DNA from 2 places in the Acaryochloris sp. 'Moss Beach' genome. Region 1 is predicted to be linked to the other one. Evidence: riboswitches for the same ligand, from Rfam matches in the RefSeq annotation. Region 1 holds a riboswitch; the other holds the start of a gene.
What was found. Region 1 has a riboswitch for cobalamin ahead of HRE53_RS11305 (HupE/UreJ family protein). Riboswitches for the same ligand answer to the same signal wherever they lie in the genome.
Positions count from the first base shown of each region.

Region 2: linked by a shared signal. The riboswitch ahead of HRE53_RS25720 (HupE/UreJ family protein) and the one ahead of HRE53_RS11305 (HupE/UreJ family protein) in region 1 are both predicted to bind cobalamin.

Region 1 covers NZ_CP071717.1:2,425,158-2,436,980, reverse strand. Annotated here, with positions in the region: gene HRE53_RS11320 (ubiquinone biosynthesis protein COQ4) at 1-543, shown strand, start outside; gene HRE53_RS11315 (type IV pilin-like G/H family protein) at 482-949, opposite strand; gene HRE53_RS11310 (succinate dehydrogenase/fumarate reductase flavoprotein subunit) at 1,433-3,160, opposite strand; cobalamin riboswitch at 3,289-3,492, shown strand; gene HRE53_RS11305 (HupE/UreJ family protein) at 3,525-4,154, shown strand; gene HRE53_RS11300 (hypothetical protein) at 4,281-4,508, shown strand; gene HRE53_RS11295 (trans-aconitate 2-methyltransferase) at 4,651-5,364, opposite strand; gene HRE53_RS11290 (PRC-barrel domain-containing protein) at 5,345-6,262, opposite strand; gene HRE53_RS11285 (alpha/beta fold hydrolase) at 6,365-7,219, shown strand; gene HRE53_RS11280 (acyltransferase) at 7,202-7,828, opposite strand; gene HRE53_RS11275 (hypothetical protein) at 7,979-8,170, shown strand; gene HRE53_RS11270 (type IV pilin-like G/H family protein) at 8,425-8,901, opposite strand; gene HRE53_RS11265 (heavy metal translocating P-type ATPase) at 9,358-11,253, opposite strand; gene coaE (dephospho-CoA kinase) at 11,426-11,823, shown strand, end outside.
Region 2 covers NZ_CP071717.1:5,486,125-5,497,947, reverse strand. Annotated here, with positions in the region: gene HRE53_RS25735 (Tfp pilus assembly protein FimT/FimU) at 1-184, shown strand, start outside; gene HRE53_RS25730 (PilW family protein) at 181-1,236, shown strand; gene cobW (cobalamin biosynthesis protein CobW) at 1,242-2,303, opposite strand; gene HRE53_RS25720 (HupE/UreJ family protein) at 2,332-2,994, opposite strand; cobalamin riboswitch at 3,013-3,154, opposite strand; gene amt (ammonium transporter) at 3,276-8,039, opposite strand; gene HRE53_RS25710 (hybrid sensor histidine kinase/response regulator) at 8,085-11,195, opposite strand; gene HRE53_RS25705 (SpoIIE family protein phosphatase) at 11,658-11,823, shown strand, end outside.

The DNA.
Region 1 (11,823 bases):
TATATCGGTGATCCTGAAACGGCCCGTCAGTATCAAGTTTTAGAAGATTTACCTGCTGGAACCTTGGGGAAAGAGCTGTATCAGTACTATCGCGATCGCAACTTTCCCTTACCCGGCGAGCAGAAAAGCTTTAGCGATATCCTGGTGCCTCATGATCTGATTCATTTGTTATCGGGTATTGATACCAGCCCCGTCGGCGAAATTGTGGTGGCGGGTTTTGAAGCGGGCATGAGCGGCAGTCAATTTGGGTTTGAGCTGTTGCTTGAAGTGGTGTTGGATTTCCACCTGGGTTTAGAATTCACAACTCTTGGTGTTTTGGACCCTAGTCAAAATAATTTTGTCCCGAGTTTAGTGATCCAGGCATTTGTGCAAGGAACTACTGTGCGGCAAGACTTGTTCAGTCCCTACTGGTCCTTTACAGAACTGCTTGAGCAGCCGATCACTAGGATTCGGGAACATTACAACATTCAAGCGCTAGATCTTAACAGGATGGTGGAACCGCAGGAGCAGCTCCTGCCCCAGACTGTTCTAGGATCGTGCTAGTTGTGGTTGCAGATGAACCCGCAACAATAGTGGCAAACACACAGCCTGTGATCGCATCTAAATCATTGTTATTGGGTATTGCTTGGAATTCTCCCAGAGTAGAGTTCGTAATTCCAAATTGGAAGGTGTATTGATCTGAGATGAGTGGCAAATCAATCTCTAAATTGGCCATGGTGTTGGAAAATACTGGAAATTCTAGTCGGTAGGTTTGCTGAGCGCGATTGACAGAGCCAATATAGCTTTGAGCGACAGCTTGTTGAGCTTTCAAAGATTGCTGCAACATGGATGGCACGGCCACAGCAGACAGAATACCCACAATAACGACACTGACTAATAGCTCTAAAAGGGTCACACCTTGTTCGGGATATTGCCGGAGGCTGTTATAGCTAGGGATGAACGAAAACATGGTGCTTGTAGAAGTGATGATCAGAAGCAACTCAATGCTGGGCAATATAGTCCAAGAAATGGGTAGAGCAAAGCTTTGAGTAAAGAATAAGTTGCCAAAAAACTAAGCCCCATATAGTTTGCAAACAACAAACTTCATGGGGATAAAAAACAGTTGCTAACAGCTATCGGTAACAACATGAATTCAATGTTAGTTGTTAACAATCTGGAAAACGATTTAACTACGTTGGGTGACGAGCAAAGAGATAACGCAAGCTTCAAACCCTCTAAAAATAGTGTTGCTATGGTCAACCTAACATTGAGATTGGGGTGAACTGTCCGTATATTCACGGACAAAAGCACAACAATTTGTGACCCATTTTTTTGCTGCCAACAACTAGAGAGATGAGGTGAAAGGTCAGCATCTTAAAAAGAAGTATTTTCAAGTAAAAATGATGATTGATGACAATAAAGCTTATAAAAAAGAAACTTTTGTCGATAGAGATCAGTATTTTCTCTCTTGAGGCTCAAATTGGTTTAAATTGACGGGCATATATTTCAGCTCGATTCCGGCTGTGGAAAAATAGGCTAAGGTATGTTGCAGAAATTGATCGTCATTTCGAGTGGGAAAATCTTCACGAGAATGAGCACCACGGCTTTCTTGGCGTTGCAGGGCACCGGTCATGATCACTTCACCTACGACCATTAAGTTACGTAACTCCAGGGCTTCGATAATTTCGGTATTCCAAAGATTGTCTTTATCATCGAGGCGAATGTTTGGATACTGCTGTTTATAGGTTTGGAGTTGTTCTAAGCCTTCTTGGATAATGTCTGCAGTGCGAAAAACACCGCAATGTTGACTCAAGCAATCTTGGACTTGTTGGCGAATATCGTTAATGCGGATGTCACCGGATTGAGCGAGCAATGCTTTGATCTGCTGGTGGGCTTCTTGGAGATATTGTTGTTCATCTATATGAGGGAGGGATTGGTCTTGCACGTAGGTTGCGATCTCACCACCAGTTCGCCGACCATACACCACGCACTCTAATAAAGAATTACTGCCTAAACGATTAGCACCATGAACCGATACACAGGCACATTCTCCGGCTGCAAAGAAATTATCCACCAAGCCGTCGGCACTATTGCGAACCCGTCCATCGGTATTGACCGGAATACCCCCCATGGAATAGTGGGCGGTGGGTCGCACTGGGATTGGCTCCGTGACTGCATCGACCCCTGCTAGGCGGTGGGATTCTTCCCAGCAAAAGGGGACACGGCTCATGATTTTTTCCCGCCCCATATGACGCAAATCCAAGTAAACAAATGGTCCCCCTGCACTACCATCGAGATGTAGACCACGGCCTTGGCGAATTTCTGTGGTGATGGCTCTAGACGTAATATCGCGAGGGGCTAGCTCCATTTTGTTGGGGGCATAGGTGGCCATAAACCGCTCCCCTTCACTATTAATGAGATAGGCCCCTTCTCCTCGAACGGCTTCAGAGATCAAAACGCCAGCAGGATATAAGCCGGTGGGATGGAACTGGACAAATTCCATATCTTCTAAGGGCAAGCCAGCTAGTGCCGTCATGGATAGACCATCCCCTGTAGAGGCAAAGTCATTCGAGGTGGTGTTGAAGACTCGACCATAGCCACCCGTGGCAAACATCACGGCCTTGGCCCGTAGAACCTGTAACTCACCATCCAAAAGGTGATACATAACCACACCCTTGGCCCGGTTGTCTTCAAGGATTAGCTTCATCACGTACCATTCGTCGTAGATGGTGATGCCGTAGCGGCGAATATTGTTGTACAGCTCGTGGAGAATGGCATGGCCGGTTTTGTCAGCGGCGTAGCAGGTGCGGTTATGGGTATGGCCTCCAAAGGCACGCTGGGCGATTCGACCATCTTCCAGGCGAGAAAACAAAACGCCAAGATGTTCTAGGTCAATAACGACGTCTGGGGCTTCTTGGGTGAGGAGGGCGACGGCGTCCTGATCGGCTAGATAATCGGAGCCTTTGACGGTATCGAAGGCATGGGCTTCCCAACTGTCTTGGTCATCCACATTCTTGAGGGTGGCGGCAATGCCTCCCTGGGCAGCAACAGAATGGGACCGAATGGGATGGGTCTTGGCAATCATTGCCAGATTAAGGTCGGGTGCCTTTCGAGCAATTTCTAGGGCAGCACGGCACCCTGCCAAACCACCCCCAACGATTACAACATCATGCTCTAACATGGCAGTTTCTTTACAGCTTCGAATACGTTCCAAATCTATCGCACATATTCTTTATGAATCCTTAGCTACAGGGTTTTGTAATAGTGATATACTCACCTCACAATCAATGAATTGGAGGGCTATCTGCGGCCAATCAGGTTGTTGTCAAGGTTGTTATAAACCTGTCAAACAACTGGGGAAAGTTCGGTGTAAGCCCGTCGCTGTCCCGCAACTGTAAGTTGTTCGTGCATGTTGGGTGCAAGGTGTTTAGCCATCTTGAAGTTGCAAGATGCCCTGCGCAAGACTATTGCTCAACGACAAGCCAGAATACCCTTGATTGCATTCTTCTCTACAACATATCTGCGAGGTACAGATTGTGAATAAGATGATTCGTTCCCTGCGATGGACGAGTAAGAGCATTCGATTATCGCAACTTTTACTGCCAGGGCTGTTGCTAGCTATTGTGCTAATGCCTGTCAGCGCTCAAGCCCATTTTGATGGCAGCCATGGCATCGGTTTTATGCATGGATTTACCCATCCAATAGGTGGGTTAGATCACCTCGCTGCAATGGTAGCGGTAGGCCTTTGGGCGACTCAGATGGAACGTCGGGCATTATGGGCCGTACCGTTAACCTTCGTGTCGGTCATGATCTTAGGTGGCTTTATTGGCACGACGGGGATAGCCGTTCCGTTTGTTGAGCAAGGCATTGCTTCTTCTGTGCTGATGTTAGGGGTCTTGATTACAGCTGCCATCCGTCTTCCCATGGGTCAGAGTGCTGCGATTGTTGCTTCATTTGCCCTGCTTCATGGTTTTGCTCATGGTGCAGAAATGCCAGCCTCGGCTTCTGGTCTACCCTATGGATTGGGCTTTGTAGTGGCTACAGCGTTGCTGCATTTGAGTGGCGTTGGGCTTGGATTATTTTGCCAGCAGTTGTTTCAACGCCATGCTCGCCTAGCTCAACTCTTTATGGGTGGCTTTGTGACCAGCTTGGGTGTCTATCTTTGCGTTGCTTAACAGCGGGTGTTTGATACCTGACAACTGAATAAGTGCCCCACCTGTTTTTAGGGTTGATTGGGCAATATATGAATGCCGTTTCGTTTGATAACGGCATTCTTTGTTGTTTAGAGGCATGAGGTAACTGTGGAGAAAATTCTATTTGCCGTTTTGTTGTTCTCGACTGGCTATCTGCTGTGGGATGGATTTACCTCTGGCTCGGTTTGGGTGCGAGGGGGGCGACGCACGTTAGAGTTTGGTAAGTGGGCCCATAAAAAACACCGTAGCCAAGAGCCGATCTGTTACTGGATTGCAATGGCGTTTTATGGTGGCTCGGCTATCTTCTCGCTTTATGCCCTGGTCTTTGTCAGGTAACTGGGTAATGGACTGGGGAGAAGAACCCATACCCAAGTTGAAGGTGCAAAAATCTCTATCAGTTTTCCACGCCTTAATGAGAAATCAGTAGTTTTTGGTTTGGAAACAATGAATATGTGAATTTAAACTTCAGGTCGCGATACTAAAGTTGGCCCCAGATAATGAGATGGCGATCGCTAACCGCACGCATCTGCAAACCACCTAACCCAGCTTGTACTAGTTGATCTTTCACCTCATCCACTCGATAAGCTGCCAACAACGAATTAAAGAAATCTTTCCGTAGGACCTCTGGTTCATCTTGCGCATAGAGATCGACGAAATTCCTTGCTGTCTCTCGCTTTGTGGGTCGCATCAAATCCATAATAAAGACCGCCGTCCCTGCCCCCGATTGCTGTTTTACCTCTGTCCAAAGAGCCATCGGATCGGCCAAATGATGGAGCAAACTATTCGAAAAAATTAGAGGAAACGATACCGTATCACTTTTGGTATCGCTGACCGTATCACTTTGAGGTACATATACTTTTTTGAGGGTAATGCGGTCTTGCAGTCCTGCTGCTTCTACGGCCTGATAGCCATAGTTCAGCATGGCCTCCGATGCATCCCATCCTTCCACTGACCAGGCTGGAAACGCGTGGGCAAAGCGCAGGGTAATATCCCCAGGACCGCAGCCTAAGTCAAGAGCGTTTCCTGATTGGGGTAACTGAGGAAAGGTCTCTTGGAGAAGCTGAACAAAATGATTGTGGGGTTCTGCAAAATCAGCTTCTGCATAGGCACGAGCCTGATCATCATCATCCATTAATTCTGGTTCCGGCACCCGCGTTAGCAGGGCGCTGGCGTCAGATCCAAGGTTCATCATCCTCTAAATCCTCAATGGGAATATTTTTAATCACCTCTTCCTGGGTAACCGGCTCTACCTTGGGGCGAGGACGGGATTCATTCGGGCTGGCTAGTTCTTCCGTGAGGTTAAAGGCACCATCTTCAACTCGTTCCCATAGGGCTCGACCTTTTTGTTTGGCTTGCTGCATCAGCTTTTGCGATTTTTCCTGGAGCTGCTGGCTGAAGTCTTCTTCGTCTTCATCGGTTTCTTGGCTAAAGGCTTCCACCTGTTCATTGGCCTGTTCCGCTAGCTTTTGCAGTCGTTCTTCTGCCTGTTGGGTTAGCTTTTGAGCCCGAGACGTGAGGGAGTCGAGTTCTTGGGTATAGCCAGACTTGATGCGATCGCTTACCTGTACCAGTCGATCTTCTAGTCCCTCTTGAAATACTTTGAGGTTTTCACTGACCTTAGCCGTGACTAGCACTTTTTTACGGCCAAAGCTCATTACGGATCGAGGTGGCAGTTGGTAGACCCCACTGGTAAAGCCTCGCCAGCCCGCTGACTTGAACAAATAGTGGGTGATATTGCCCGTTTGCTGATCAAAGAGGCAATCGATAATCCGGCCTAACCGTTCTCCGGCATCGGTCCATAGCTCTAGGCCAATCAGAGTCTCTAGTAAGGCAACTTCTTTGGCATTGGTTTCAGCGGCCCCTGCAGAGACCAAAATACTCTCAGGGCCAATCCGATAAAGCTGCTTGAGGTTAAAGGCATAGCGCTGCTTGGTCATAAAGCCAGGTTTACAGATAAACCCCATGACTCGATGGGCGGGGGGATGCATCCAGACCACATCGATCCGACCCAATTCTTCTGTGGTGTCGCGGTCAATCACCAATCGGTTCAACAATTGGCTATGGCGCATGATCTTTGCAGAGTCTGCCATTGGCTCCTAGATATTCTGACTTATGCTTTTTAGTGTAGCGTAGGGGGTTCGCCGTCTTTGGCCAATAGACAAAGCCCCCCATTCTTAGGGATGATTGAGCCTATGGAACCTATTCGGAAAACCCTAACGCTCCCCCATATTCAACTCTCCTACTTGGAATGGTTTACAGGGCCTGAGCCTGTGCTGCTTCTCCATGGGTTGGGGGATCATGCCCGTGTCTGGTCTGATCTTGCGATCGCATTAGGCAATCACTATCATCTGGTGGCCTTAGATATGCGAGGACATGGGGAGAGCGACAAACCGACTCAAGGCTATACGTTTACTGAGTTGATTGGCGATTTAGAAGCTCTCTTAGATCACTTGGGCTGGTCCCAGGTCCATGGAATTGCCCATTCCTGGACGGCTAAGCTGCTCCCTATTTGGGCCACTGCTGCCCCCCAGCGTTTATCCAGCATGGTTCTTGTTGATCCCTTTTACATCAATAAGATGCCTGGATTTGTGAACTTTACCTTTCCCTTGCTCTATAAAGTGTTGCCCTTTTTGCAAGGCATGGGGCCGTTCTCTAGTTATGAAGTGGCAGAAGCGAAAGCGCAAACTCTCAATCAGTTTCAAGGCTGGAGTCCCCTGCAGCAACAGGTCTTTGCTGAGGGGATTGAACAAAAAGCGGATGGCAGTTGGGGCAGCAAGTTTACAGTGCCTGCCCGCAATGAAATCTTTCAGGAATCCGTTGCTATCTCCGGTTTAACCGCGCCAATCGATATTCCGACTCTGTTAGTTCAGCCCGAGCAAGGAATTAATCGCCGTGCCAGCAGCTTAAAAACCTACCAAACCTATCTCAATCAGCTTCAAGTCGAACGATTGCCGGGTAACCATTGGCCATTCTTAGTCGAAGCGGAGCGTTTTAACTCAGCTGTACTTGAGTTTCTCCACCTGCATCCTTTATCCAATGGCAGATAGAGAGATGGGTAGGCTGTCGGCGGGCCTTTCCAATTCCGCCATTAACTCTGCTTCCAATTTCAGCAGCCGTTTAGATCTGTTTTTCAGCTTTTTGACTGGACTGCCGAAATATACGCCCCAAGGGTCTAAGCTTTTTGTAACTAAGGATAGTGCCCCCACGGCGGTGCCATCGCCAATGGCAACTTTGGGCAGAATAACGGAGCTGGAGCCAATGATGGCATGGCGGCCCAGGGTAATCGTTCCCCCGACGATGCCAGTGTATTTCTTGGGTACGGTGGGATTAGTTAAGAATTTGCCCGTGTAGTCATCGGTTCTGCTGTAGAGATGGACCCCTTGAGAGAGACCGCTAAAATCATCCATCCGGATGCCGTCTCCAGCAGATAGGAGACAATAGCCGCCAATATGGATAAAGGAGCCTAATGTGACCCAGCCTTCCTTATGGGCAAAGATGGAACAATAGGCATCAATGCGAACGTTGTCACCGATCGCGATATTTTCAAGGCCAACAATGGTACAGTTCTTGGCTATTTGAACGTTCTGGCCAACGGATTTGAAACCAAAGTCTCTTAGCTCATTTTCCGTGTAATAGCCTGGATAAAAAGGATTCATGGTGGTATTGCTTTCTCATCAGTCGATTTCTCCAGCAAACGGCCTCACCTATGGTTAGGATACTCTTTTACTCGTAAAAGAATGGTGAGGTGGGTTACATCTGTAATATTTTTTTTTCAGAGCGGGAATAACTGATGGAATATAGAGGGTATGAAGTTGTTATTCAGTTGGATGCTGAAGATCGAATCTTCTTTGGCCGGGTGGGAGGATGTGATTGCCTTTGATGGAGAAACCGTTGATGAGTTAGAAACCTCTTTCCGTAATGTGGTTGAAGACTATTGGGAGGGTTGCCAACGGATGGGTAAAGATTCAGATAAACCTTGCACTGGTCGTTTCACTTGAAGCATTGCTGCCGAACTGAATCGCCAGGTTGTGATTTGGGCTCAGGTGGATGGAGTGAGTTGGAATATGTATGGAGATTGCTATCGCAACCCACTGACACCAAAGTGACTCGCTGTAGCGGTGAGGGCCACAGCACTCTGCAACACTAAAATGCCCATGTTATCCGCATAATTCAGCACCGTTCAAAGATTGCACCGATACAGCATATTCCCAAAATAACCTGCTTAAAAGTTTCCGCCAGATTAAACGTGATATTACTTGCAATCTATCGGCGGCGGAGTTTGAGATGCAGATTTTGTTGCACAGATTTTAGCTGTGGTTGTGCCGTTGGCATTAATGACTACACCACTGAAGCTCTTGAAGTTAGGTTGCTTTGCACTTGCTGTTAAATAAGCGCGACCCGCATCAGCTGACACAATCTGCAGATCATAGAATGCATCAATTCCAAAATCTGGGCTAAGACCCAGTGCACCGAAGGAATTTGCAAAAGTTGAGTTTTCAAGTAAATGAATTTGCTGTGCTCTATTAGTGGCTCCAATAGCGCTTTTAGCAATCGTTTCTTTCTCTTTGGCGGCTTGAAGAGCAGCAGATATAGCCTTGTCTGGTGAATTCGCATCACCACTTTTTGATGGACTGTCTGACGAACAACCTGCAAAGAGCATGAAAGCTGTTGCTAAAATACCCAAACATAAATTGTTGGAGATGACAGTTCGAAGCAATTTAAAGGTCATAACTAATTTACCTGAGAGCCTGAAATAGGCTATTTAGCATAGCTTTCCCTTGCTTGTAGAGATTTTGAACAAACCCCAAAGCTTTTGTATTTACGAGGTGTGTAGGGATTAGGTGTAACCATTGCTCTGATCTTTGCATCATTATGATGATCCGCAGAATCTGTTCAAAGCAAAAAGCGTGGCATATCAAGATCTGTCCATTATTGATAAGCCTTGCAAATATTCGGATGAGTCAAATTCCTAATTGCAATATATTGATTGCACTAGTTTTAAAGGCAAAAAATATGAGTCAGAATATTTAAATAGCCTGAAGCTATTCTCTGCTGAAGCACAGACATTGAGAGGCTCACATGCACCTGGGCTGTTCGAGGCTTGCCCCACTTCATCTTGGTAATTACCTCTAATACTTATCCGGTAGCCCTTGAGTGAAAGTAAAAAGATTTGGCTTGCTGCAGACTACTTCAAGATACGTCCAGCATTGAAGATGGCTAGTAGAGCAACGCCGACATCGGCAAACACAGCTTCCCAAAGCGTGGCGATACCCATCGTGCCCAGGAGCAGAAATAGACCTTTGACTCCCAACGCGACCGCGATATTTTGCCAGACAATACGGCGAGTTTTATGGGCAATTTGGATCGCTGTCACCACTTTGGTGAGCGTGTTCGCCATAATCACCACATCTGCTGTTTCAATGGCTGCATCTGAGCCGATACCACCCATGGCAATACCGACATCTGCTCGTGCGATCGCAGGAGCGTCATTGATGCCATCGCCAACAAATGCGACCTTTTGATGGGCTTGCTGCCAGAATCCCTCTAGTGCTGTGACCTTATCTTCTGGTAACAGTTCAGCCCGATAGTTCGTTAGCCCCAATTGGTGAGCAATTTTTTTGGCGACGGTCTGATTGTCTCCCGTTAGCATTGCAGTTTTGATTCCCTGGGTTTTGAGTGCTTGTAGCACATCAGCAGCATCGTCTCGGACCTGATCGGCAATCAGAATCCGTCCTGTATATTGACCCTCAACGGCTAAGTGGGCCACTGTGCCATCTACTGTGCAAACATCGTGGGGGATATTGTCATGATGCAGGAGTCGATCATTGCCTACCAGGATGGTGCAGCCGTTGATCTGGGCTCGAACGCCGTGACCGGCAATTTCTTCATGGGTTTGGACAGTGGACTCGTCCACCGGCTGCCCATAGGCCTGTCGAATGGATTGGGCGATGGGGTGATTGGAGTGGGATTCAGCATGGGCGGCTAAGGCTAATATTTGACGGTCACTGAGACCATTTTCAGAAACCACCTCGGTAACTTGGAAATTGCCTTGGGTTAGGGTGCCCGTTTTATCGAAGACGACAGTTTTGATCTGGGTGAGGGTATCTAGATAGGTAGCTCCCTTGACCAAAATGCCTTGCTTCGCAGCCCCGCCGACGCCACCAAAGTAGCCGAGGGGAATGCTAATCACCAGACCACAGGGACAAGAAATCACTAGCAGAACGAGGGCGCGATAGGTCCATTGGGCATGGGTTGCCCCAGCAATGAATAGGGGAGGCAAAAGTGCGATCGCAACTGCAATCAACACCACCATCGGCGTATAGTAGCGAGCAAACTGAGTGATGAACTTTTCAGTTGGGGCTTTTTTGTGACTGGCGTTTTTGACTAGGTCTAAAATCTTGGCAATCGACGACTCGCTAAAGGGTTTGGTGACCTTGAGAGTCAATACCCCGGACTGATTGATCATGCCTGCTAGAGCTGTGTCTCCTGGGGCAATGCTGCGCGGCATGGATTCCCCCGTCAGAGCTGAGGTATCCATTTGGGATGTGCCGGATAGAATCTCGCCATCTAACGGTACTTTTTCCCCTGGCCGCACCTGAATCACTTTACCTACGCTGACGGTTTCAGGTGCAACCTGTTTAAACTCGCCGTTGACTTGCAGGTTGGCGGTATCGGGCCGGACTTCTAGGAGGGCCTGAATGGAACGCCGTGATCGCCCCACAGAATAGCTTTGAAACAGTTCTCCTATCTGAAAAAACAGCATCACGGTGACGGCTTCAGGGAGCTCATGAATTGCGATCGCACCCAACGTCGCAATCGTCATCAAGAAGTTCTCGTCAAACATCTCTCCCCGGAGAATGTTGCGGCCTGCGGTGGTGAGGACCTGACGGCCGCTAATTAAGTAGGCGGGAATAAGGATGGCATACTCTGCGATCGCAAATGGCGTATTGTGCAGCGGTTCGTTGCCGAAGATACCAATGAGTAGTAGTAGGGTTGCGATCGCAATCGGCGTTGCAGTTTGCCTCAGATTGAATGTTTCGGGTGGGTGGTGGCCACAGCAGTGGGTGGGAGAGGCGGTCATATCCGTTCACTCAATCCATAAATATATGAATAGGTATTCAGGTAATATCATAGCCAATCTTTGATCTCTGTTTGGTGAATGACCAGATGCGAGTCGTGTTGAGATAGTTGGATAAATTCCTGAAGCCACCCTTTAAAATCTAGCAAGAGGTCTGGTTGGTAAAGGGAAGGAAATGACACAGCGAATCATTGGGTTGACGGGAGGGATTGCGACGGGAAAATCTAGCGTTGCTGCTTATCTAGAAACACGCTATAAATTGCCTATTTTGGATGCAGATATTTACGCCCGCGATGCTGTGAAACCAGGGTCGGTAGCTTTAGTCAATATTGCCCAACGATATGGAGCAGAGATTCTGCTTGCAGATGGCAACCTAGATCGGAAACAGCTGGGCAATATTGTCTTCCATGATGAGTCTGAGCGAACTTGGCTTGAAGGCCAAATTCATCCTTATGTACGCGATCACATTCTGTCTGCTCAACGACAGCTCACAGATCTAATTGTGGTGGCGGTGGTGCCATTGCTGTTTGAAGCAAAGATGACAGATTTAGCCTCGGAAATTTGGGTGGTGGT
Region 2 (11,823 bases), 2.6 Mb from region 1:
CCCGACTGACCCTAGCGGCAAGATTGTGTTCTTTTTTCCTGATGATGCCCAAGGAACGAAGCGTTGTATCGCCATTTCGAATACCTTGGGACTGACCCGAGTAGGGACCTATACCGGTGAAATGACGCCGTTAGCAATTACGACGACTGGACGTTGCATTGCAGAGAAATGGGACCAGCAATGAAGCATTTCCAACACTGGCGAATAGGGCTGTTGGTGCAGCAGACTCCCCTGCAGGATCATCCTCGATTACATGAACAGGGAGTAACCCTGGTAGAACTTCTTGCTGCCACCATCATTACTGGGTTAGTGACCAGCGTGATTGGGTTTGGGGTCGTCACTGCATCCCAAGCCAACAAAAAAACGGAATCTATTGCGGCTCGACGCCATGACTTAAGTAGAGCCTTTGATTTCATTAGTAATGAGATCAGAATGGCAAATCGCATCAATCACACAAACAATGTAGTGGCCTCAAATTCCTCGACTTTGGCAAATGTGGTCACGGATGCAGGATTAGACCTAGCCGATCTGGGGGCCTATGGCACGTTGGTCCTCTATTTGGAAATTCCGATTAATTCGTCAATCCCTCAAGTTTGCCCAGCAGATGGGCCAAATGCTGGATCTTCGCCTCCCCAGCCCGCAAACTATGATCGGGTGGTTTACGATGTGCGAGCTAGTGGACAAGATTGGCTACCCCCAAACTCAATTTTTCGATATGGTCGGATCCCAGAATTGGATGGCAGCATTAATCCCTGTAGTGACCCTATTTCTAGCGATACTTTGGTAGATGCGATCGCAACTGCGAATGATGAGTCTCCCCCTTGCCTAGCACCGGGTGTGTTGGTGGGAGCCATGGGGTTTCAAGCCTGTGTGAAGGGAACACAAGTGGACTTGTTGATGCGCAGCAATATATCGGATGTGGAAATCCACCGTTTGAGTAGTACCGCTACCTCTCGATTGGGTAATATGCAGACGGTCCCAGTCCTGACGGGGACGAGGCCATCAGGTACCGATACGGTTGATTTGTCTTGGACATGGTCTGGTCAAACGGCGCTGACAACCTATGGGGTCCAGCAAGTGGTCGTCACCAATGAGTCGCAAGTTTATAGTGGGAGCAATTCCTCGACCTCAGTTGCTTTGTCTGGCAATAGTGGCGAGCAGCATTGCTACTCTGTGATAGCCACAACTGGGGCCTTGACGAGCCCAGAAAGTAATACGGTGTGTCTCACGAAGTAATGGTCCTACGGTTGAAGAGAAAGTTTTGCAGTGGGTTGGAGAAGGGCATTCTCTATTTCGGATTGTTGAAGATTCTCACCGATAAATACCAACTTTGTTTGGCGAGCTTCTTGAGGTTGCCAAAGACGATCATAAAAAGAATCAAAGCGTTGCCCCACACCATGAATGACGAGGCGCATCGGTTTTTGGGGAACGGCCACAAATCCCTTTATCCGAAAGATCTCATGGGTTTGAACTAATGCTTGCAGTTGGGTCAATAGCTCTTTCGGGTCAAATTCTTGGTCGACTATCACTTGGATGGCATTGATATCATCATCATGATCATGTTCCTCTTCATGATCGTGGTGACTGGGACGAGATTCTAGGTGATCTTCAACCGCCGCATTAAAGCCTAATAATAGGTCGGGGCTGACTTGTCCTGCATGACAAGGTAAAACTTTGACACCGCTGGGAAGTTCTTTACGCAACCAGTGTTGGACTCGTTCTTGATCCTTTTGTTCGACACAATCTCCCTTGGTCAGTAAAACGAGGTCTGCACAGGCCAATTGATCTTCAAAAAGCTCTTCGATGGGGGTTTCGTGATCGAGGCTGTCATCGGCTTGGCGCTGAGACTCAAGAGCGTCTAGATCGCCCACGAGGGTACCGGATGCGATCGCATCACAATCCACTACAGTAATCACCCCGTCTACCGTCGCCCCCGTGCGGATTTCGGGCCAGCGAAAGGCTTGGATAAGGGGTTTAGGCAAGGCCAAACCCGACGTCTCGATCACGATGCAGTCAATTTGATCTCGCCGTTGCAAAAGGGTTTGCATGGTTGGTAAAAACTCTTCCTGAACCGTGCAGCACAGACAACCGTTGGTGAGTTCGAGGATATTGCTGTCCACCTCTTCTTCTTCGTCACAAACCTGACAGGAACGCAATAGATCGCCATCAATACCGACTTCGCCGAATTCATTGACCATGACGGCAATCCGTCGACCTTGATTGTTTTGTAGTAAATTGCGAATTAACGTCGTTTTGCCGGCACCTAGAAATCCGGTGACCACCGTTACGGGAATTTTATGCATGGTATTAAAGATCTCTAAATAACTGAACCTAGCCCAGAAGGACGGTGCTTAAAAAAGCGAGTCCCATCCCTGCGATCGCAAAGCCAGCAAATCTTAATGGCAGGGTAGACTGTTCTGAAGAAGCAGAATTGAGAGCACGTCCACAGCGGTAGGCTAGGGCTGCAATCACCAGTTGAATGACTGAAAAACCAACTAAGTAGGACACCAAAGGCGTCATTTCGGCACCGACAATCGCCTCACCATATGCATAGCCATGAAATAGACCCGCAAAACCAGCCAATCCGGAAGCTAACCAAGGGTGGGGACTTTGTTTAAGAGCCAGCAGGCCACCCATTAAGAAGACCGATGCAGAAATAAAGAATTCAGGAGCGGGTAGGTCCCAACTTTGTAGATGAATTCCCGCTCCCAATAATGCGGTGGTCACAAAGGCAAGGGGAGCCCAAAGTCCTTGACGCAAAATAGCGGCCATTAAGCCAATGGCAATGACAAATACAAGGTGGTCTATACCAACGACTGGGTGACCTAGGCCCGATAAAAAGCCTTCAAGAATATTGGAAGGTGTTTGTCCGCCAAAGGGATGGTGGGCTTGAGCCTCTAGACTGGAACTAAAAACCCCTAAGCTTGCCAGTAAGCTGATGCTGGGGATAAAAAATACTGGTCTTAGGTTTGATCGATTAATCTGTCCTGTCACTCTCTGTGCCTCGCAGAAGTGTTTACCGTATATCTCGGCGGGCGTTCTGACTTACAGAGATGCTCTGCTTACAGCTGCGGGACAGTGTTGGAATTTCACCAAGCTTTCCCCATTACTTTAGTGGCTGCTCCCCACTAAAACCGATGAGGATATCAGCGTATCATGTCTGCTTCAACCTACGGTGATGACTTTATAAACATAAAGCTATTCGTCTTTGAGACGAATAGCTTGAGAGATATGGCTGGAGAAGCGGTTAGAATTTCCAGATAAGAGGGTTGCCATCAGTTGGGGGCTGCATAAGCCACCTGGGGTTGTTTGGCCTGAGCATAATACCGTTCAAAGGCAGTTTGTAACTCATCTACACGAATGGGTTTACTGACATAGTCATGCATTCCTGCTGCCATACACATTTCCCGATCCCCCTGCATAGCATTGGCAGTCAACGCAATAATATAGGGCCGTTCCTCTTCCTTCCACTGTTCTTTAATGCAGCTGGCTGCTGTCAGGCCATCCATTTCGGGCATTTGAACATCCATTAACACGACATCGTAGGACTGGCGATGAAGAGCTTCTAAGACTTCTTCGCCATTGTTGGCTACATCTGCCCGGTAACCCATTTGTTTCAGGATCAGTAGAGCCACTTTTTGATTGACGACAATATCTTCTGCCAACAATATTTGGAGGGACTGATCACTCTGTACTTCCAAATTCACAGGACAAGCTAAAGTGGGTTTAACTTTGATCCGCTGACCTTCAAAGATTTCTGCTAAGGCATCGTATAAGTAGGATTGCTGGATTGGTTTGTTGAGAATGGCAGAAAACTGAATTTCTTGCTTATGTTTAATGATTTCGTCTTGTCCCAAGGAACTGAGCATGACGAGGGGGAGTTGTTTTCCCTGATCGAGTTGTCGAATATGCTTTGCTAATTCGACCCCATCCATTTCGGGCATTTGCATATCCAAGATCGCCAGATCAAACTGGGAGTCACTGTTCAGGAGTGCCAGGGCTTCAGCACCACCGCTAACAGCTTGGATTCCCATGCCCCAGGTTTGGGCTTGTAGGGTCAAAATTCTGCGATTAGTGGGATTGTCGTCCACCACAAGTAGCTGCTTGCCATCGAGTATTTGTTGAGATTGATCGAGGGTATTGTCTCCCTCAGGGGCAACAGGTAGCGCAATAGTAAAGAAAAAGCTAGACCCAACACCAGCTTTGCTCTCGACCCAGATCCGGCCACCCATCATGTGGGAGAGAGATTTACAAATGGCTAATCCGAGTCCTGTACCCCCATATTTTTTGGTAGTTGAAGCATCCACCTGGCTAAAGGATTTGAACAGACGGTTCATCCGATCTTCCGGAATACCAATGCCGGTATCTCTGACTTCGAATTGGATCAAACGACGTTGATTTTGAATATCGGTAATATTTTTCCGTTGGGGTGACGTCTCTTTCGGGTCGGTTTCAGTATCAGTGATGTCCTGAACATAAATCACTACTTCACCCTGCTCCGTAAATTTAACGCCATTGGTGAGTAAATTTACCAAGATTTGGCGTAGCCGGGTAACATCGCCCACGATGTGGTTGGGGGTAGTGGGATCGAATAAATAGGCAAGTTCGAGCTGTTTATCAATGGCTCTGGGGGCCACTAGACGCAGGGATTCTTCAATACAGGCCCGTAGACTAAAGGGCTGTTCTTCAAATTCTAGTTTTCCAGCTTCAATTTTGGAGAAATCTAGGATGTCGTTGATCAGGGTTAACAGGGCATCTCCACTGCTGCGAATGGTTTCAACGAAGTCCCGTTGTTGATTATCTAAGGTTGTATTCAGCAACAGACCCGTCATGCCAATGACCGCGTTCATCGGGGTGCGAATTTCATGACTCATGGTGGCCAAAAATTCGCTTTTGGCGACGTTGGCAGCATCGGCCTCTGTCCGGGCTTGTTTCAATGCTGAATTGTTCTGAGTCAATTTTTGGCGCTGTTGTTGTTCCTGCTCCAGGAGATGACCATGGGCTAGGGCAATACCAACTTGTCCGGCAACGGCTTCTATGAGTTCAATTTCGGCTTGGGTCCAGTCCCGGTTGCGATCGCATTGTTGTAGCACAATCACTCCATTCGCTTTGCGCTGATAGGAGGTGCGAATTGCCAACATGGATTTAACTTGGCCTTGCACAAAAATGTCCGCAACGGTTTGCAGAAGAGGATCGCTGAGTATATTAGCAGAGGCAACCGCGCGATCATGCCGTAGAACTTTGCGGGCATGGGGATTGTTTTCCAGCAAAATGTCGGTCCCCAGCATGGAGGGGGACTCTCCCGTTAGGTATTCTGCAACGATGGGTAAATGGGGTTTGGGTTGCGTGACGTAGGTATGAAGATGACATCGACTGACTTGAAAGGCTTTGCCAAGTTCTTGAACAGTGGCCTTGAAGATTTGTTGGCGGTCTATATTTTTACGGATCTTACGGGTAATTTCTTCTACCAGTTCAGCCCGACGCATTTGTTGCTTTAGGGCTTCAGTGGCTGCTTTGTTTTCTGTAATATCACGAATAGATCCGGCCATGCGGATGGGTTTGCCTTCAATATCCCAGATGGCTTGACCACGACCGGACACCCACAGGTAATAGCCTGCTTTTGTCCGCAGACGATACTCTACTTCGTAAGGAACTAAGTGTTCTAAATGATGCTTGAGAGCCAGAGAGACCTGCTCTTGATCCTCTAGACAAATATGGGCTTTCCAGGTGTCTAAGGTGCAGTCTAACTCATCGGTTTCATAGCCCAACAGTTGACCAAATCGGGGGGCAAGATAAAAGGCTTTGTTAACGATATTCCAATCCCAAAGGACATCTCCTGACCCCTGAACAGCTAATTGAAACCGTTCCTTGCTTTCCTTTAAAGCCGCATCAGTTTGTTGGCGCTCAAAAATTTCTTGTTGCAGCTGGGTGCGCTGGGATTGCTCTTGTTCCAACAGTTGGGCTTGGGCCAGGGCAATGCCGATTTGGTCAGCAACTGCTTCTAATAAGTCGATTTCGGCAGCGGGCCAAGCTCGAAAACAGTCCTCATGGGCATCGGGTTGGGACAGATACGCTTGGCGAGACAATCTGCGATCGCAATGTTGTAGGATAATCGCGCCATTGGGTTTGCCTTGATAGGACGTGCGTACCGCTAACATCGACTTCAAGGTAACCGGCTGAGGATCTGAAATCAGGGCTTCCAGCAATCGATCGGTATAGATATTCGGAGTTACGACAGCTTTATCCTGAGCGAGGACCTGTTGGGCATGGGGATTATCCACCACAGGCATCTCAATGCCGAGAAGTGAATTAGTACCAGGAGCTGTATATTCTGCCACAACAGGAATAGAGGCCTCTCCATCTTCCGTATAGCTATGTAAGTGGCAACGACTGACTTGAAAAACCTGACCAATTTGATCCGCTGCAGCCTGAAAAATTCTTTGGGTATCTAGGTTTTGACGAATAGCCTGGGTGATTTTCTCCAAAAGCTGTGCTCGCTTAACCTGCTGAGCCAGGGCAATTTCTGCTTCTTGCCGCTCTTCAATTTCTTGTCTCAGCTTTTGAGTTTTGGCTTCGACCTCGGCTTCCAGGGTTCGCGAGTAATCTGCTTTCAAGTGAGCAAGCTGCTGCAGTTCTTGATTAGTTTCAACGAGTTTCGCTGTTCGAGCTTCCACTTGTTGCTCTAGGGTGGTTTTCGTATCCAACAATTCGTGATTAGACTTTTCTAACGCATCAATCACTTGGTTATAGCGGTTAGCAATGCGACCGACCTCTGTAAAGGGTTCAACAGGAGCCCGCAAGCTGAAGTCGAGGTCTTCTGCCTGTTGATCCATTACCTGGAACAAATCAAGGACTTCAGATTTGGCATGATGCTCGGCAAAGTTAAGCCCCATCTGTTCATCTTTTGCCAATACCCGCAAGCGCATCAGTCGATCCACCCCTTTTAACAAAAGCCAACTCAAACCGAAGGTCCAAACCCCACATGCGGCTATCCCCAAAAGCTGAACGCCGATTTGGCTACCGCGATTGAGGCCGGTCTCTAGTAAATCTGGGCGACCGTATAGCCCGACCGCTAAGGTGCCCCAAATTCCGCCTCCCAAATGAACCGGTACGGCATCAACTGCATCGTCAATTTGTAGCTGAGTCATCCAATGTTTGACCACCATCATGACGGCTCCACCGATGGCACCGATGATGATAGCTAGGGGTGGGTTGATGACATGGCAACTGGCGGTCACCGACACTAGTCCTGCCAGGGAACCATTAATCATTAACTCAATCTTGGGAATCTTCGTCCGCCACCATCCTAGAGCACCTGCAGTCAGGGTCCCAGCAGCACCGCCGAGCACTGTATTCAGTAAGATGATCGGAACGCGGTCACTGAATTCTAGACCACTCCCGCCATTAAAGCCTAGCCATCCCATCCATAGCAGTAAAGCACCCAAAACGGATAACGGTAAGCTTGACCCCAAAATCTCCTTTGGGGCATCTGTCTTGGAAAATCTCCCTTGTCTAGGCCCAATAATTAAAATAGCTGCTAGGGCAACCCATCCCCCCACACTATGGACGACCGTTGATCCGGCAAAATCAACAAATCCCATCCGTCCTAACCAGCCCTCCACTTGTCCAGCTTCGATACCGTTCCAGACCCAATGCCCAAAGATGGGGTAGATCACACTGGCCATAAAGGCAGTGATCACCAGATAGCCCCCAAACTTAGTGCGCTCCGCCACAGCTCCTGAAACGATGGTGGCTGCAGTGCTGCAAAACATAGTTTGAAAGACAATAAACGCTGCTAGAGCTGCGTCTGTTTCAGGGGAAGCTAGAAATTGATCCGTGCCGATAACAGTGTTGATGGATGCTCCAAACATCAAGCCATAGCCCAAAAACCAGAAGATAAGGGTGGATAGGCTAAAGTCTGCAAAATTTTTAATGGCAACGTTGATATTATTTTTGGAACGCGTAAGTCCAGACTCCAGGCACATAAACCCGGGTTGCATCACAAAGACTAGTGCTGAACAGACAAGTAGCCATAACATAAGCGTTACCTAGTTAAAACTGGGGTTCCCCCTAGCAGGACATTCCTAAACACTGCAGGCAGCCATTTCCGCTTCAAAAGCAATGCGAACGGTCTCGTAGGCTTGAGAAATCTGAGAGACAACGTCTGCCGATCCTGCCGTCGTACCTGAACGCCCGAGGGCTTCTGCCTCGGAACAGAAGCTCGCCAGTTGTTTAGCACCAAGGTTGGCACTGGCTGATTTCAGGGCATGAGCTGCATCACTTAACCCATCTGGATCGGCGTCTTTGACGGCCTGATGCATTTTTTCGACTCGCCCCGGTGCATCTTCCAGATAGGTGTTTAACAAATCAGCAATGAGTAAAGACGCATGTTCCCCAGCTAGCTGGCGGAAACTATCCAATGCTGCGGGGTCAATAATGCTCGGATCCATTGAGGTTTCGGCCATCGTTGGTTGTTCCATGATTACGGTTGTTTCTTGAGACGCAAGAGTAGCTTGTATCTCGGGGAGAGGGGGAATGGAGGTGCTTTGAGGAAACGGTACTGACAGATTCTCTTCTAATTGGGGAATCTGTTCAGTCGCCTGGACCTGCTGGGTTGCTGTACTCCCCACTAAAACGGCAACAGGTTGAGAGCTTTCCGGTGCCATGGGCAAGTCTGGTGGAGTCGGTTCATTGAGGCTGACGGGCTGCAATGGTGCCACAGGAATAGGAGGAGGTGTTTCCTCAGGCTCCTCCATCGGTTGGCACCGACTGAGGACATCCCTTAACTCGTTGACGCGGACGGGTTTGGTGATATAAGCATCCATACCCGCATCCAGACACATTTCTCGATCGCCCTGCATGGCATTGGCGGTCATGGCGATGATGTGAGGACGATCTTCAGGGGACCAGCGTTGGCAAACTTCTCGGGTTGCGGTGAGACCATCCATCTCTGGCATTTGCACATCCATGAGAACAACATCATAGGATTGCCGCTCTAAGGCTTCAATGACTTCTAGACCGTTGTTGGCAACGTCAGCTCGATAGCCCAATTGTTTTAAAATCAACAGGGCCACTTTTTGGTTGACCACCATATCTTCTGCTAAGAGGATGCGCAAGGGATGTTGATCGCCTAGATTGGTGGGTTTTTCTTGAACGTCTGAGGTCTGCTCAACTTTAATCAGAGGGTTGTCTAGCACTTGGGAAAGAACGCTTTGAAGTTGAGCCTGCTGAACAGGCTTGTTTAAAATGGCCGAAAAATTAATGTCGCCAGCCCGGGCTCGGATGTCATCTTGTCCTAAAGAACTTAAGACCACCAGGGGTAATGTTTTACCGTTGGGCTCTTCCCGGATTTTCTGTGCCAAGGTCACCCCGTCCATCTCCGGCATTTGCATATCAAGGACGGCGAGGTCAAAATTTACACCTCGTTGCAGCCACTCTAAGGCTTTAATGCCGGACTTAACCGCACAAGTTAACATTCCCCAAGATTGCGCCTGTAGGGATAAGATCTCCCGATTGGTGGCATTATCATCCACAATCAAGAGCTGTTTGCCCGCTAACTGAATATCTGAGACTGCTTTGGGGCTGACATAGTTCGGAATCTCGGAGGCAGCAATGTTAAAGGAAAAGGTGGACCCGAGACTCACCTCGCTAGTGACCCATATTTTGCCCCCCATCAGTTCGCTGAGCTGCTTACTAATGGCTAAACCAAGGCCAGTCCCCCCAAACTTACGGGTTGTAGAAGCATCAACCTGGGAAAAAGATTTGAATAAATGCTCTAACTTGTCCGGGGGAATACCAATTCCCGTGTCTTTGACATCAAATTGGATTTCATAGGGGGTGGCTTCGGCGATCACTTCCAGGTCTGTATCAGGCCCCATATCTATAGTCTCAATGGGTTTTGAAGACACATAAACGACGACTTCCCCTTCGCCTGTAAACTTAATCGCATTGTTGAGCAGGTTGACTAAAACCTGACGTAGGCGAGTAATATCCCCCAGAATGGCGGTTGGCGTGGGTGGATTAATCAGATAAGCCAGCTCCAGATTTTTACCAGAGGCTTTCGATGCAACGATCAGCAAGGCTTCTTCAATACAGGTCCTGATTTCAAAGGGTTGCTGTTCAAGATCCAGCTTCCCTGCCTCAATTTTGGAGAAATCTAAAATATCGTTGATCAGGGTCAGTAAGGCATCCCCACTACTGCGGATGGTTTCGACAAAATCTTGTTGTTGTGTCTCTAAGGGCGTATTTAAGAGTAAACCAGTCATGCCAATGACTGCATTCATGGGGGTGCGAATTTCATGGCTCATATTGGCCAGAAATTGACTTTTGGCCTGATTGGCTGTCTCTGCTTCATGTTTAGCGGATTGGAGCTCAGAAACCATCTCCTCTAACTCCTGCTGCCGAGTCTCCAACAGGGAAATCATGCTGTCTTTGAGCTGGCCAATATTGAGAGCGGCCCGTTGGAGAACAACATTGAAGGTATCGATGACCTCAGCTAATTCATGGTTGCGATCGCATTCCAGAGAACTCAATTCCACCTGGCTAGGATCGCCAGACATGGCAACTTCAACTTTCCGTAACTCATCTAACAGCTGGTTGAGGGGACTGATAACCGTACGGCTCACAGCCTGTAGGGTAATAATCGTAAACGTAATCCAAATGAGCAGAATGAATCCGGCTAACTGTAGAGAGCTCGTTAGGGCTGCTGCCTGAATCTCTGTCCCGTCCAGCCTTAAAGATAATCGATAACCGGTATTCTCTTGCTGTGGCCAAGTAATATCGTAAGTCGATGACGAGTTGTTCCAAACCCTGGTTATGTCAGGATTAGAAAAATCTGGCAATGTAGGGGAAGTCCCAAACGTGACCCGTTTACTCCCATTTTGGTAGAGGGTGCCACCCATGACGTTTGACCCCTGCATGAGGGTCTCAGCCATATCAACTAGCTGGTCTGGAGAGGACTTCGTGTTAGCGAAACTGGCCAAAGGGGTGATTGCGGTTAAACTTTGAGCTTCCAGTTGGCCTAGTTTGGCTTCTCTAATCCTGAAATAGGCCGGTACTAAAATGACAGCCTCGGCAATGAGGCAGCTTCCTAACCCCATAATGCCAATCTGACGACTCAGGGGAGAACGAAGGGGAGCTAAACATTGTTTCAGACCATCAATCAGGCTAAACTTTGATGGATTCAGCGGCTGCATTTTTTTTCGCTTGATAGATGTTAGTTGAGTATTAAAAAAATATTCTTTTTTTTAATAGTTATTTGATGTAAATGTTTACTGAGAAGGAAGTTGATTTCTAGAAAGACTTTCTTTGGCAAGAGAAAGCTTCTCCATTGCTGCATCATTAGCATGCCCTTATCGCTCCTAGACCGAACAATTTAGGCAGGGGTATCAGCCTTTACACTAAATCTAGCTAGTGCTTTGTCCGCTATCTTAGTCTTGCAAATTGAAGAGGAAAAAAATGCTGATTATGGTAGTTTTATCGATCCTGCTGGAGATGTAATGTTTTGAATGACAGGTGGGCTTACTAGGAGATAAATATTTGAATAGTTAGTCGCTAATTTAGCTCCAGAAAATCTGGCAAAATAGTACCAAAAGCCATGATTTACTCCGAAAAATTGTTCTTCCCCATTCTCTAGTTTTGGTGAGATGAGTCAGACCTTGGAAAAACGTACCCCGCTTATTTTAGTTGTCGATGACGATCGATCAACTCGAATTATTCTTCGCCTGATTTTGGAGCAAGACGGGTGTGAGGTAGTCGATGTTGAAAATGGTCAGCAGTGCCTGAATGCTTATCTCGCCCGCAAGCCTGATATGGTTCTGTTGG